DNA from 2 places in the Paenibacillus sp. NPDC058367 genome. Region 1 is predicted to be linked to the other one. Evidence: a T-box and tRNA genes for the amino acid it is inferred to sense, from the RefSeq annotation. Region 1 holds a T-box; the other holds one or more tRNA genes.

Region 1 (6,266 bases):
CATTCCCGTCCTCGGACACGGATGCTTTGACACTCAGCACTTCATTCACACGATTAGCAGAAGATGAGGCTTTTGTAAAAATAATGACCAAGTTGGAGACCACTATAAGTGCCAGCAAGATTTGAGTGACGTAATTGATAAAGGCAATGATCTCACCTTGAGACAATCGCCCCCCATCAATGTGAATTCCACCTACCCATAAAATAGCTATGATCGCCGCATTTACTACAAGTGTCGTCATAGGTCCAAGTAAAGCGGAAATCCGCGAGACCCGGATCGCTGTAGTGGTTAAATCCTCAGATGAGGCATCAAAACGTTCTTTTTCTGTACGTCTCTTCGCAAAAGCACGAATGACTCGTATCCCCGACAAATTCTCACTAAGAACGAGCGCAAGGGCATCCAGCTTCTGCTGGTATTTTCGATACAAAGGTGCACTTCGAGTGATAATAAAATATAATATAATGCCAAAAACCGGCGTTGCCGCTATTAAAATCAGCGATAATCTAAAATCCAAAATCATGGACATTATGATAGCCCCGATGCAGATAAACGGCGCACGAATAACCAGGCGAATCAGCATAGCCACTGCAATCTGCAGCTGGTTTACGTCATTGGTAATCCGGTTAATCAGCGTAGGCGTACCGAACGTATCCAGCTCAGCGTACGATAAAGATGTAATATATTTGAACATTTTATTACGAAGCGTCGTGCCGAATCCCTGAGATGCTCGTGCTGCATAGTATTGGCACACCATGGAGCAACCGAAGCCAAGCAGAGACATCAGCACCATCAGGCCACCCATACGGTATACATAAGCACTGTCATGATTTCCTACCCCGTTATTGATGATTAACGCGACAATGGTAGGCAAAATCAGCTCCAGAATCGCTTCCATCAGCTTGAAGATTGGACCGATGATGGCTTCTTTTTTGTACGGTTTTAAATAGACTGCAATTTTAAACAACGTCATCCACACCCAACATAAGAAGTATTTAAGCACTTGAAATATGTATAATAACAGTTATGATTATGGCATATCTACTCACATATTAATAATATTGGATTCGTATCGCTCCCATACGATTAACATATCTCAAGTTCGGAGGATTTTTTTATGGATATTAGACAGCTTAAATATTTTATGGCTATCGCTGAGGAAGGGCAGATTACTTCTGCAGCCAGAAAGCTGCAAATGGCTCAGCCTCCGCTCAGTCAGCAGCTTAAGCTGCTTGAGGAAGAACTAGGCGTCAAGCTTGTAGATCGAGGTCCGCGCAGTGTACAACTTACCGAAGCAGGAGCCATTTTGCGTGACCGTGCCCAACAAATTCTGGAGCTGGCTGATTCCACCGCCCGGGAGCTCAATGATTTTGTCAAAGGCTTAAAAGGAACTCTCGCCATTGGCACTGTGTCTTCCTCAGGAGCGACCCTGCTCCAAGATCGACTATGTGAGTTCCACAAAACGTATCAAGGCGTTAAATTTGAAATCCATGAAGGGAATACCTTCAGAATCATCGACCTTTTGAACAAGGGCATTGTCGAGATTGGCATTGTCCGGACACCCTTTAATGCTACAAATTTAGAATGTCTTTACACACAAGCTGAGCCTATGATTGCCGTAATGACTTCAGAGTATGACTGGAAAACAGATGAAAACTTTGTTGAGATCGGTGAGTTAAAAGATAAGCCGCTCATTATCTACCGCCGTTTTGAGCAGCTTATCCGGGAAACCTGTCTTGAGAATGGTTTTGATCCGCTAATATTCTGTATGAATGATGATGCGCGAACAACACTGCTCTGGGCAAATGCTGGTCTCGGCATCGGAATTATCCCCAAATCCGCTTTCGAATTAACGAGTAATCGTAATTTGATCTATAAAGAAATCAGTAGTGAGTCGCTTCGCACGCGGGTCGCCGCCGTCTGGATCAAAGATAAATACTTATCATCACTAGCTTCCAAGTTTATTGAAAGCTTTAAGAATGGTTAAGAATCTTCGCTATTTATTCACTTGTTGTTGAACTAGTCTATCCTCCTCTTCTTTAATACAAGTAATATCAATTCGTTCAAACAACAATTGCAAATCAGTTACCTGTTGATAAGGGGGAACCGAGCGGGGCTTCCAATTCGGTAGTTCAAGCGATAGGAATCCCCTGATCTTCTCACAAGAAAACGGTAGAAACGGATGCAGCAAATTCGCCAAATTAGCTATAATCTGCACGCATGTATATATTGTAGAACCACAGGACTCCTGATCTTCTTTTACCTGAATCCAAGGTTTTTGCCGATCAAAATACTGATTTGCCTTACGTACATAAAAGAAAATATACTCGAGCGCATCCTTCAAATCTCCCGCTTCAATTAGGCGTCCTGACTCCAGATACAAGAGGTCAATGTTATCGCTCCACCCCTTATCTAACTTTCCACTTGGCACGATCCCTTCATAAAACTTATCTACAAAAGCCAATGAACGATTCACAAAGTTACCAAATGCTCCAAGCAGCTCACCATTATGACTGTAAATAAACTCTCTCCAGGAAAAATCCGTATCCCGCTTCTCAGGCCCGTTGGCAATTAAGAAATAACGAATAGAGTCCGGATGATACCGCTCTAGAATATCAGGTACCCAGACTGCCCAATTACGGCTAGTGGAGAACTTCTGCCCTTCAAGGGTTAAATATTCGCTGGATATAATTCGATCCGGTAAATGTAGTTCTCTTGCTCCTAATAAGACGGCTGGCCATATCAGGGTGTGAAAAGGAATATTATCTTTACCATGGACATAATAAGCGGTGATGTCCTCTTGTTCCTCTGACCAAAAATCCTCCCAGCTCAGCCCAGACTGTGCAGCCCACTGCTTACTGGCTGATAAATAACCACTTACCGCCTCAATCCAGACATAAATCTTCTTGTCTTCAAATCCAGCTACAGGAACATCTACGCCCCAAGATAAGTCTCTGGTTACTGCCCGATCCTGAAGCTCCTCCTTCAAATATCGTTTGGTCAGTTTTACTGCATTTTCTCTCCAGTGTACTGCTTCGTCTACATAATCCGTTAATTCGGATTGAAATTTAGATAAGCTAAGATATAAATGTTCTGTCGGCCGTTCTGTCGGTGTATTCCCACATAATTTACAGACTCTGTCCAATAAATCGGCAGGATCTAGAATCGTAGAACAATAATCGCATTGATCTCCACGCGCCCGCTGTCCACAGACTGGACAAGTCCCTTCCACATATCTGTCTGGCAAAAATCGCTGATCCGCCTCACAGTAACATTGCGCTATGGTTTTTTTATATAAATGTCCATTCTTTAGTAACTCTATAAACAACTCCTGCACGACCTTATGATGCTGCTGTTGATCCGTTCGAGTATAAAGATCATAACTAAATCCCAGCTGTTCAAAACACTTCAGAAACTCTTCGTGGTATCGACTTGCAAAAGCTTCGGGTGTGATCCCTTCATTAGCAGCCTGAACCGCTACAGGTGTGCCATGACAATCGCTGCCTGACACATATAAAACGTTATCCCCCTTGCTGCGAAAATAGCGTGCCAGCACATCTCCAGGCAACACACTTGATAATCTTCCAAGATGTAAAGATCCATTCGCATACGGCCAAGCACCGCCTATAAACACATTACTCATTAACCTTCTCCTCCTTTTTTTAGACAACAAAAAAACTCCCATCCACAAAGGACGAGAGTTCTACTCACGTGTTACCACCTAATTTTATAAATGCCTCATGACATTTACCTCTTCAGGTACGACGTTAATAAACGTTTATACCCTAGCACTGTAACGGATGCAGATTCCGGCGCAGCCTACAACCCAAAAGGTTTCGATGCGCAGCTCTGAGACCATATTCCCAAGGTTTTTCTTTACTCCTTTTCAGCGACCGGAGCTCTCTGTAGAAAGAATTGCCGTGGTACTCTTTCTCTTCTTTGCCTTTGAATATTCAAGTTACTGGAAATAATACTTAATTTATCGAGTAAAGTCAATACATAAGCTCAAGCACCATGAATTCGTCATAGTTTTTATAAAAAAAGACCACCCAATCGTACAATTGGATGGTCCCTGTAGTTTAAATTATTTCATGATTTTGCAAATATCATTGGTGAATTGAACAGGATCACTAACTTGCAATCCTTCGATCAGCAGAGCTTGGTTGTACAGCAGGTTCGTGTATAAACCGAGCTTCTCTTTATCGTTCTCAGCTGCCGCTTTCAAAGACTGGAAGACTTCGTGATGGATGTTGATTTCGAGTACCTTATCCGCTTGAACCTCTTGCCCATTCGGCATCGATTTCAGGATTTTTTCCATCTCGATTGTCAATTCGCCTTCAGCTGAGAGGCATACCGGATGAGTCTTTAAACGTTTGGAAGCTTTAACATTCTTCACTTTGCCGGACAAGATGTCCTTCATCGCTTCAAAAAGCTCCTTGTTTTCGTTCTCTTCCGCTTCCGTTGGCTTGTCCGCTTCGTCTGCTTCGATACCCAGATCACCACTGGATACGGATTTAAATTCTTTTTCTTTATAAGACATGATCATCTTGATCGAAAATTCATCAATATCATCAGTGAAGTAAAGAATTTCATACCCTTTATCCGATACAAGCTCGGTCTGTGGGAGCTTTTCGATTCTGTCGATCGACTCTCCGGATGCATAGTAGATATACTTCTGATCTTCTGGCATTCTTGACACATATTCGTCCAGCGTTACCAGCTTCTTCTCCTTGGAGGAGTAGAACATCAGCAAATCTTGAAGTGTTTCTTTGTGCATTCCATAATCGTTGTACACACCAAACTTAAGCTGTCTGCCAAAAGCGTTATAGAACTGCTCATACTTCTCTCTTTCATCCTTCAGCAAGCTTTGCAGTTGACTCTTCACTTTATTCTTAATGTTCTTAGCGATCAGAGTCAGCTGACGGTCATGCTGGAGCATTTCTCTGGAGATGTTTAGCGAAAGATCCTCTGAATCTACCATACCTTTTACAAAGCTAAAATAGTCAGGCAGCAGATCCGCACATTTATTCATGATCAATACACCATTGGAATAGAGCTCAAGACCTTTTTCATATTCCTTTGTGTAGTAGTCAAACGGTGTATTTTCTGGGATGAACAGGATTGCATTGTACACTACAGCACCATCGGCACTGATATGAATATGTTTAAGCGGCTTATCGAAGCCGTAACGTTTCTCTGCATAGAAGTTATCGTAATCTTCTGTTGTCAACTCGTTTTTGTTCTTCCGCCAGATTGGCACCATACTGTTCACGGTTTGTTCTTGAACAACTTCCTCGAACTCGTTCTCTGTGCCTTCTTTTGGCTTTTGCTCCTTCACGTCCATTTTAATTGGGAAACGAATGAAGTCAGAATATTTTTTAATGATGGATTTCAGGCGATACTCTTCCAAGTATTCATCGTATTGATCTTCTTCAGTATTCTCTTTAATCTTCAAAATCACTTCAGTACCTACAGAATCCTTCTCGACAGGCTCGATAGTATAGCCATCAGCGCCCTTAGACTCCCATTTAAAGGCCTCGTCGCTACCAAGCGCCTTACTGATCACAATTACGTCATCTGCTACCATAAACGCAGCATAGAAGCCAACACCGAACTGTCCGATGATATTGTGACCATCCTTGGCTTCGTTCTCTTTCTTAAATGCAAGAGATCCACTCTTCGCGATTGTTCCTAAGTTATTCTCCAGCTCTTCTTGTGTCATCCCGATACCTGTATCGGAGATCGTCAAAGTTCTGTTCGCCTTATCGGCAGTCACTTTAATATAATAATCTTCTTTATTGAAGACCAGGCTTTCATCAGCTAATGCTTTGTAATAGATCTTATCAATTGCATCACTTGCATTAGAAATCAACTCGCGCAGAAAAATTTCCCGTTGTGTATAAATGGAGTTAATCATCATTTCCAGCAATCTTTTCGATTCGGCTTTAAACTCTTTTTTGGCCATGAATAAGTAAATCTCCTTTCAAAATAACATCTTGTCCAACACTTCGTGATTAGCACTCTTATTAGATGAGTGCTAATTCTTCTTTTTATATAACATAAACTGATTTTGAATGTCAATATTTACAGCGACTTTCTTTAAAGAATGCTATCTTTTACATACAAATTTAAGATTTTATTGATCATTAATGACCCACTTGCGCGTAGGCTGATTCTATGTTTTAAATAGACTAGAGCATAAATTCCAAATAAAGGGTTATCATTATCAAACCTAGGAGGAATTCGAATGAATAATCACGCGCAGTCCA
Region 2 (6,266 bases), on a different contig from region 1:
GCAAGAGCCTTGATCGATAAGCTGGCAGGAATTCCTTGCTATATGAAGGTAGGCATGCAGTTGTTCTATGCGGCAGGACCAGAATTTATTCAAGAGCTGAAATCTCGTGGCTATTCTGTGTTCGTTGACGTGAAAATGCATGATATCCCTAACACGGTAAAAGGTGGCGCTCAAAGTCTTACGAATCTTGGCGCTGATATGTTTAACGTACACGCAGCAGGAGGCTCAGCCATGATGGCTGCAGCACGCGAAGGAGCGGCTTCAGCAGTTAGTGCTAATGCTGCCCTTAAGATGCCTTTGATTATTGCAGTTACCCAGCTAACCAGTACGAGTCAAGAAGTGATGAATAACGAAATTGGGATCGCTGGAGAGGTAGCGGATACTGTGGTAAGATACGCCAAGCTGGCTGCCGATGCGGGTCTAGGTGGTGTAGTAGCATCGCCACAAGAGTCCGCAGCTATCGCAGAAGCTTGCGGCCCAGCATTTTGCACGGTTACACCAGGTATCCGGCCAGCAGGTGCTTCCTTGGACGATCAGTCCCGGGTTATGACGCCTGGAAAAGCCATTCGTCAGGGTAGTCACTACCTTGTTGTAGGACGGCCGATTACAGCTTCACCAGATCCACGTCACGCAGCACTAAACATTATTGAGGAGATGACCCTAGCATGAGCTCATTAAATAGAAGTGAACAAGTAGCAAGTTATTTGCTGGAGATTGGAGCAGTAGCGCTGCGTCCACAGGAGCCTTTTACATGGACCTCTGGTATCAAATCGCCGATCTATTGCGACAATCGTCTGACTATGGCTTACCCAGAAGTTCGTAACTATATTGCAGATGCCTTCGCTCAGCTTATTAAGAGCGAGTATCCGGACGCTGAAGTGATCGCAGGTACAGCAACCGCGGGTATTCCACACGCAGCTTGGGTAGCAGATAAGCTCAATCTGCCTATGGCTTATATCCGTGATAAAGCTAAAGGCCACGGCAAGCAGAATCAGATCGAAGGTCTGATTAAGCCGGGACAAAAGGTTGTTGTTATTGAAGATCTGATCTCCACAGGTGGAAGCTCCATCAAAGCTGCTCAGGCCGTGCAAGAAGCTGGTGCAGAAGTGCTGGCTGTACTCGCAATCTTCAGCTATGAGCTGGACCGTGCAGTGGATGCTTTTGCTGCAGCTGAAATGCCATTACAAAGCTTGTCCAACTACAGCACATTGATTGATGTGGCTCTTGCACAAGGTAAAATTGAATCGACGGACGTAGAAGTACTGAAGTCTTGGAGAAAAGATCCTTCATCATTTGGTGTTTAAGCTTAAATAAATGAGTATAGTTTAGGCGAGCCTCTCACTTTTCAGTGAGGGGCTTTTATTATTGTGAGGAGTGCGAATAAAAAGAGGGACACAACATTCTCAACTGTCATCCAAGACACGAATAGTTGTATTTTGTACACTTAAACTAACTCTCCTTAGTGGAATTGGCACTATAGTTGCACTTTGCGCAATTATTATCAGCCTAGTATCTGTCGAAACCTTCTAGTAACGGTTTTTAATTGTACAGAGTGCAATTAAAAGGAGAACCAAAATAAACTCGGCTCTAATAGTTGCAGAAAGTGCAATTATCCAGTCGTAGAGGGTAGGATTGTGTCGGTCAGCGGGAATGTAGCAAGTGAGCAAGTGTGAGTGGGAAAGTGGAGATCGTGTATCTGCAAAAGCTCCTAGTAAGATTTTTATGAGAATAATATGAAGAAATCGTAGTATAACTTTAAACGTCCTGTAACTTCCCTTCTTGATTAAAGCTTTATACTGTTACTAGGATTATGGATTATTTATCCATAAGATGTAGAAGAATCAAGTATTTTATGGGAGGATATAATAATGAATCATATAAACAACAATAAACGGCTCTGGCGCCGCTGGTTAAGCTTTGGGGTATGCGCTGCGCTGATACTACCACTAATCTCTGATGGGTGGAATACGGCTTGGGCTGAGCCTTCTAAGGCTTCAGTGGAGCAACGTGTATTGCGTATTGGGAGTCTATGGTCTGGGGAGGACGATTCGTTTTTTCGTCAGCAGTTTACAGATATGTATGAATTGCAGCATCCAGAAATCAAATTGGAGATTATTCCGGCTATAGATACGAATGACCTTCGGTACAATAACACCTCCTCAGACGCAAGCTCTGACAATTTGGAAAATATCCGAGCGATTATGGGCGGGGATAAGCCTGTTGATGTGATCGTCGGTGATAGCGCATTAGTGAAGAGTTTGGTAGATCATAATCTTGTCCAATCGCTGGAGCCGCTTATAGCGCGTGATCAGTATGATTTAAGCAATATGGCGCCTACAATGCTGAATGGAGTTCGTGAGCTGGGTAGAGGAAGTCTTTTTGCGTTGGCGCCGATCTTCTCGTCTAGTGCGCTTTTTTATAACAAGGGAATCTTTGATGCTGCTGGTGTGAGCTATCCAACGGACAAGATGACTTGGAATGAACTGTTTACACTGGCAGATAAGGTGACGAAGAAGTCATCTAATAAAGAAACTCGGATATACGGGTTCTCGATGAACCGTTACTTAAGTGATCCATTCTGGGATATGCAGAGCTATGTCGCACCGCTAGAACTTACGATGTACGATAATAAGGGTCAGCACATGACTGTAAATACCACACAGTGGAATCAGGCTTGGACTACTTACAGCCAGTTGGTTAAGAAACAAATTGTACCTGAGCTAAATGGGTTGGATTTTGCAGGAACAGAAGGGAATGCCTACAGTCCAATCCAAGGCGATCTGTTCCTCACAGGAAAAGCAGCAATGGTCGTTGGAGAATATGGTTATCTCAATGAACTGGCGGGAGTGGCCCGTAATGCTGCTAAGATCAAAAATTACAGTCCCATCAAATGGGGTGTGGTTACTGTACCTACCTTTCAGGAAAAACCGGATGTTGCCATTGGAACATGGCTTGGTAATATGATGGCTATTAGTTCTACGGCTACTAATAAGGAAGATGCCTGGGATTTGATTAAGTTCGTCAACAGTAATGAGGTTGCGAAAATTAAAGCTCATAACAAGAGTGAACTGACTTCCCGTAAGGATTATATTACCGCTCAGACCCCTTCTGTAAATTTGGAAGCTTTTTATACACTTAAGCCTTTACCTGCAACGGATCCTTTATTGATCAGTTTACAGATGCAGAAGCCTGGGATTAGCCGGATTAGCGATGTTGGACGTCAACTATTCATTGATGTTTATCAGGGGAAGAAAACCGTCGAGAATGCACTCAAAGCTTGGGAGAAGCAAGGGAATACCATGCTGGATACACTTGAAAAAGATCCCACGGTCTATTTTGACTCGATCGGTGAATGACTCTGGAATATGCCCTAAGCCACCAGTTTTCTGGTGGCTTATTTTGTGGAACTTGGGCATGATAAGTTCAGAGCGGTGTATCATAAATTTGCGAAAAGGAGAAGAGGGCATCATGAATTGGATATACTTCGCGAAACTGTTCAGGACCAGATTTCAAGCAGGTTGTTTGGCTAAAAGATTGGAGCAAGATGGCTGGATTTACGGTTATCATGACCCGCGTTTTGTAGAAATTTATCGATCCCGTAAGGGAAGGTACGGGGTTAGATTTCTGCCTTGAGAACTTTTATAAATTCTTCCTTGACGTAGACCCAATTTGTAATGTATATTATTTATTGTCGCTGTTTGAATATTTTTTCTGACGCGGGGTGGAGCAGCCCGGTAGCTCGTCGGGCTCATAACCCGAAGGCCGCAGGTTCAAATCCTGCCCCCGCAACCAATTTATTTACAACAGCAATTGTACATTCGGATATTTTTAGATCCGGGCCCTTAGCTCAGTTGGTTAGAGCGGTCGGCTCATAACCGATTGGTCGGGGGTTCGAGTCCCTCAGGGCCCACTTATCAAAAACCCTTACTTTGTAAGGGTTTTTTGCTGTCTATAGGGTTAGTGATATAAAGAAAATAGGATGGGGAAAGGCCGGGATTTTAAGTTTGCTAACGGATTTGCTAACGTGAATTATTTTTCTGCAGTTTCGAGCTGTTTTTCAGCGTGTTTATTCAGTCCTGCTTCAATTTTGTCAACGGCCTCTTCCAGTTTGATTGGGAGTAGGTGATTATCGTTCGTTTAACATCGCTGGAGTCATACCCAGTCGTTCAGCTACCTTGGATCTATATAGCCTCCACCAGCTAGCAACATACTAAGTCATTATCCTCATATGAGTCTCCATATTCTTTTTTATAAGCCTCGATTTGCTTGTAGCGTTCCTTAAGGTCATCAATAATATTCTGATAAAGTTTTACCCGTCGTATGGAATCATTCGTTTTCGGACGTTGAATGACTAAACCATCACGTGTCCAGTTGGCCGTCTGGATCACCTTGATTTATTTCTTTTCGAAGTCGATATCACCCAAGCGAAGTCCAAGGATCTCACCACGTCTTATTCCCGTATAAATTGTCAATGAAACACAATAGACTGGCGGGCGCCTCATCAAGCTAACAGGTAGTAAAGTTTAACTTAAAATAAACTTTCCGTTTCCCGCAGTTAACTTAAGGTGTAATCTGAAAGCACCTATTTTTGAAGGTGATACTCATCAAGAACCGTATTTATGAAGGAGTGACTTAATGCAAGCTATTAAATCTATAATAGAGTGTCCAGAGCGTCATATAGAGTTTGCTGAATATGTTAAAGAAAAATGGCCAAACGTTCAGAAGGTGGTACTCCCTAAAATTGACGAAAGTTTATCGGCTGAAGATGGTTTGCCATTAACATTTCTGCTATTAAAAAACGACAAAATAATTGGATTTTATCAATTGATTGAGCAGGAATATATAATTCGAAAAGATTTATCGCCATGGATTGCTCCTTTGTTCATTGACGAGAATGAGCGAGGGCAAGGTTTAGGTTCAGTATTGTTGGAGCATGCCAGAAAAATGGTGGGGCAATTGGGATATACGAAGGTTTATATAACGACTGATCATATTCGTTACTATGAGAAATATGGATTCAGAGAAATCGGTTTGGATAATTTTGAATGGGGACGACCCACCAAAATCTATGAACACGACACTATAAAGTAATTTATCGCAACATGGTTTGTTTGGGACTTAACTAACGGGAAACGATAGTTAAATCTACAGAGGGATGGTATCAAACATGGACTATGAAATCAAAATAGCAACCTTGGAACATAAAGAAATACTCAGCAACCTGTTACAATTCTATATTTATGATTTCTCAGAATTTATGGAGTTGCAGTTTGAGGAAAACGGAAAATATGGTAATTATCCAATTGATGAATATTGGTCTAAAGACCCCAATTATCCATATTTAATCAGTCTCAATGGGAAAATTGTTGGATTTGTCTTAGTCAAATTAAAAAATCGGGAAGAAGATGACGCATATTTTTCTATTGCTGAATTTTTTATTGCGAAGAAGTATCGTAGGCTGGGATTAGGGAGATTGGTTGCTAAAGATATATTTGATTTGCACCAGGGAAAATGGGAAGTTTACCAAATAGATAACAACAAGCCCGCTCAACTCTTTTGGGAAAAGGCAATAGAAGAATATACAGGAGGAAAATTTACTGAACGAATTGAAGTAGGAAGAAGAACACAAGTATTCATTAGTTAATGCGAGGTTCTTATATTAATGGGGGTTGCTGGTTGACAAAAATGATAATTTTGTTGGTTATTCTTGCTATCATTACTGCTGTTTTTGTATTCAGAGTTTTATCTAGAAAGAAGAGTTACCCTCCCCAAAGTATAGTAATTGATCCACTTAAGATTACGATCCAGGACATAGACCGAATGGAAGACGGAACTGGCTTTGTAGAATATCTGTATCGTTTATTTTTGGCCATGGGTTATAGTGATGCATATAAAACGAGAGGAAGCAGAGATTTTGGATCTGACTTAGTGTTTACAGACGGGGAGGGGGTTCGAAATGTCGTTCAGGCAAAGCGTTATTCCTATCCAGTAGAGTTAGGAGCTGTTCAAGAGATCTATAGTTCCATGAGATATTACAGGGCAAAAAAGTCCATGGTAATATCCTCAAACCAATATACCTCAGCGTGTGAAGAACTTGCTAGTTATAACGCCGTAAGATTACATAGTAGAAGTGACCTTATAGAAATTATAAACTTTTTCAAGTCAGGGCAGATTGATAAAGCAAAGGATATCCTTGAGTCAGAGCCCAGGATTATACTGGATTCATGGGATAATAAAGCAATTAAGAAGGACTTCAAAGTTGAAAA

What was found. The T-box of region 1 lies ahead of metG (methionine--tRNA ligase). A T-box ahead of a tRNA ligase gene usually reads a tRNA of that ligase, here a tRNA-Met.
Region 2: it encodes a tRNA-Met, which carries the amino acid that the T-box ahead of metG (methionine--tRNA ligase) is inferred to sense. The anticodon was not compared.

Annotation. Positions count from the first base shown of each region.
Region 1 covers NZ_JBHXIZ010000002.1:425,750-432,015, reverse strand. The annotation lists gene ACFWMP_RS12560 (ABC transporter ATP-binding protein) at 1-964, opposite strand, end outside; gene ACFWMP_RS12555 (LysR family transcriptional regulator) at 1,115-1,984, shown strand; gene metG (methionine--tRNA ligase) at 1,994-3,640, opposite strand; T-box leader at 3,685-3,946, opposite strand; gene htpG (molecular chaperone HtpG) at 4,082-5,962, opposite strand; gene ACFWMP_RS12540 (VOC family protein) at 6,245-6,266, shown strand, end outside.
Region 2 covers NZ_JBHXIZ010000003.1:604,584-610,849, reverse strand. The annotation lists gene pyrF (orotidine-5'-phosphate decarboxylase) at 1-669, shown strand, start outside; gene pyrE (orotate phosphoribosyltransferase) at 666-1,304, shown strand; gene ACFWMP_RS19600 (ABC transporter substrate-binding protein) at 1,869-3,356, shown strand; gene ACFWMP_RS19595 (hypothetical protein) at 3,469-3,633, shown strand; tRNA gene ACFWMP_RS19590 (tRNA-Met) at 3,716-3,792, shown strand; tRNA gene ACFWMP_RS19585 (tRNA-Ile) at 3,837-3,910, shown strand; gene ACFWMP_RS19580 (GNAT family N-acetyltransferase) at 4,636-5,091, shown strand; gene ACFWMP_RS19575 (GNAT family N-acetyltransferase) at 5,168-5,644, shown strand; gene ACFWMP_RS19570 (restriction endonuclease) at 5,686-6,266, shown strand, end outside.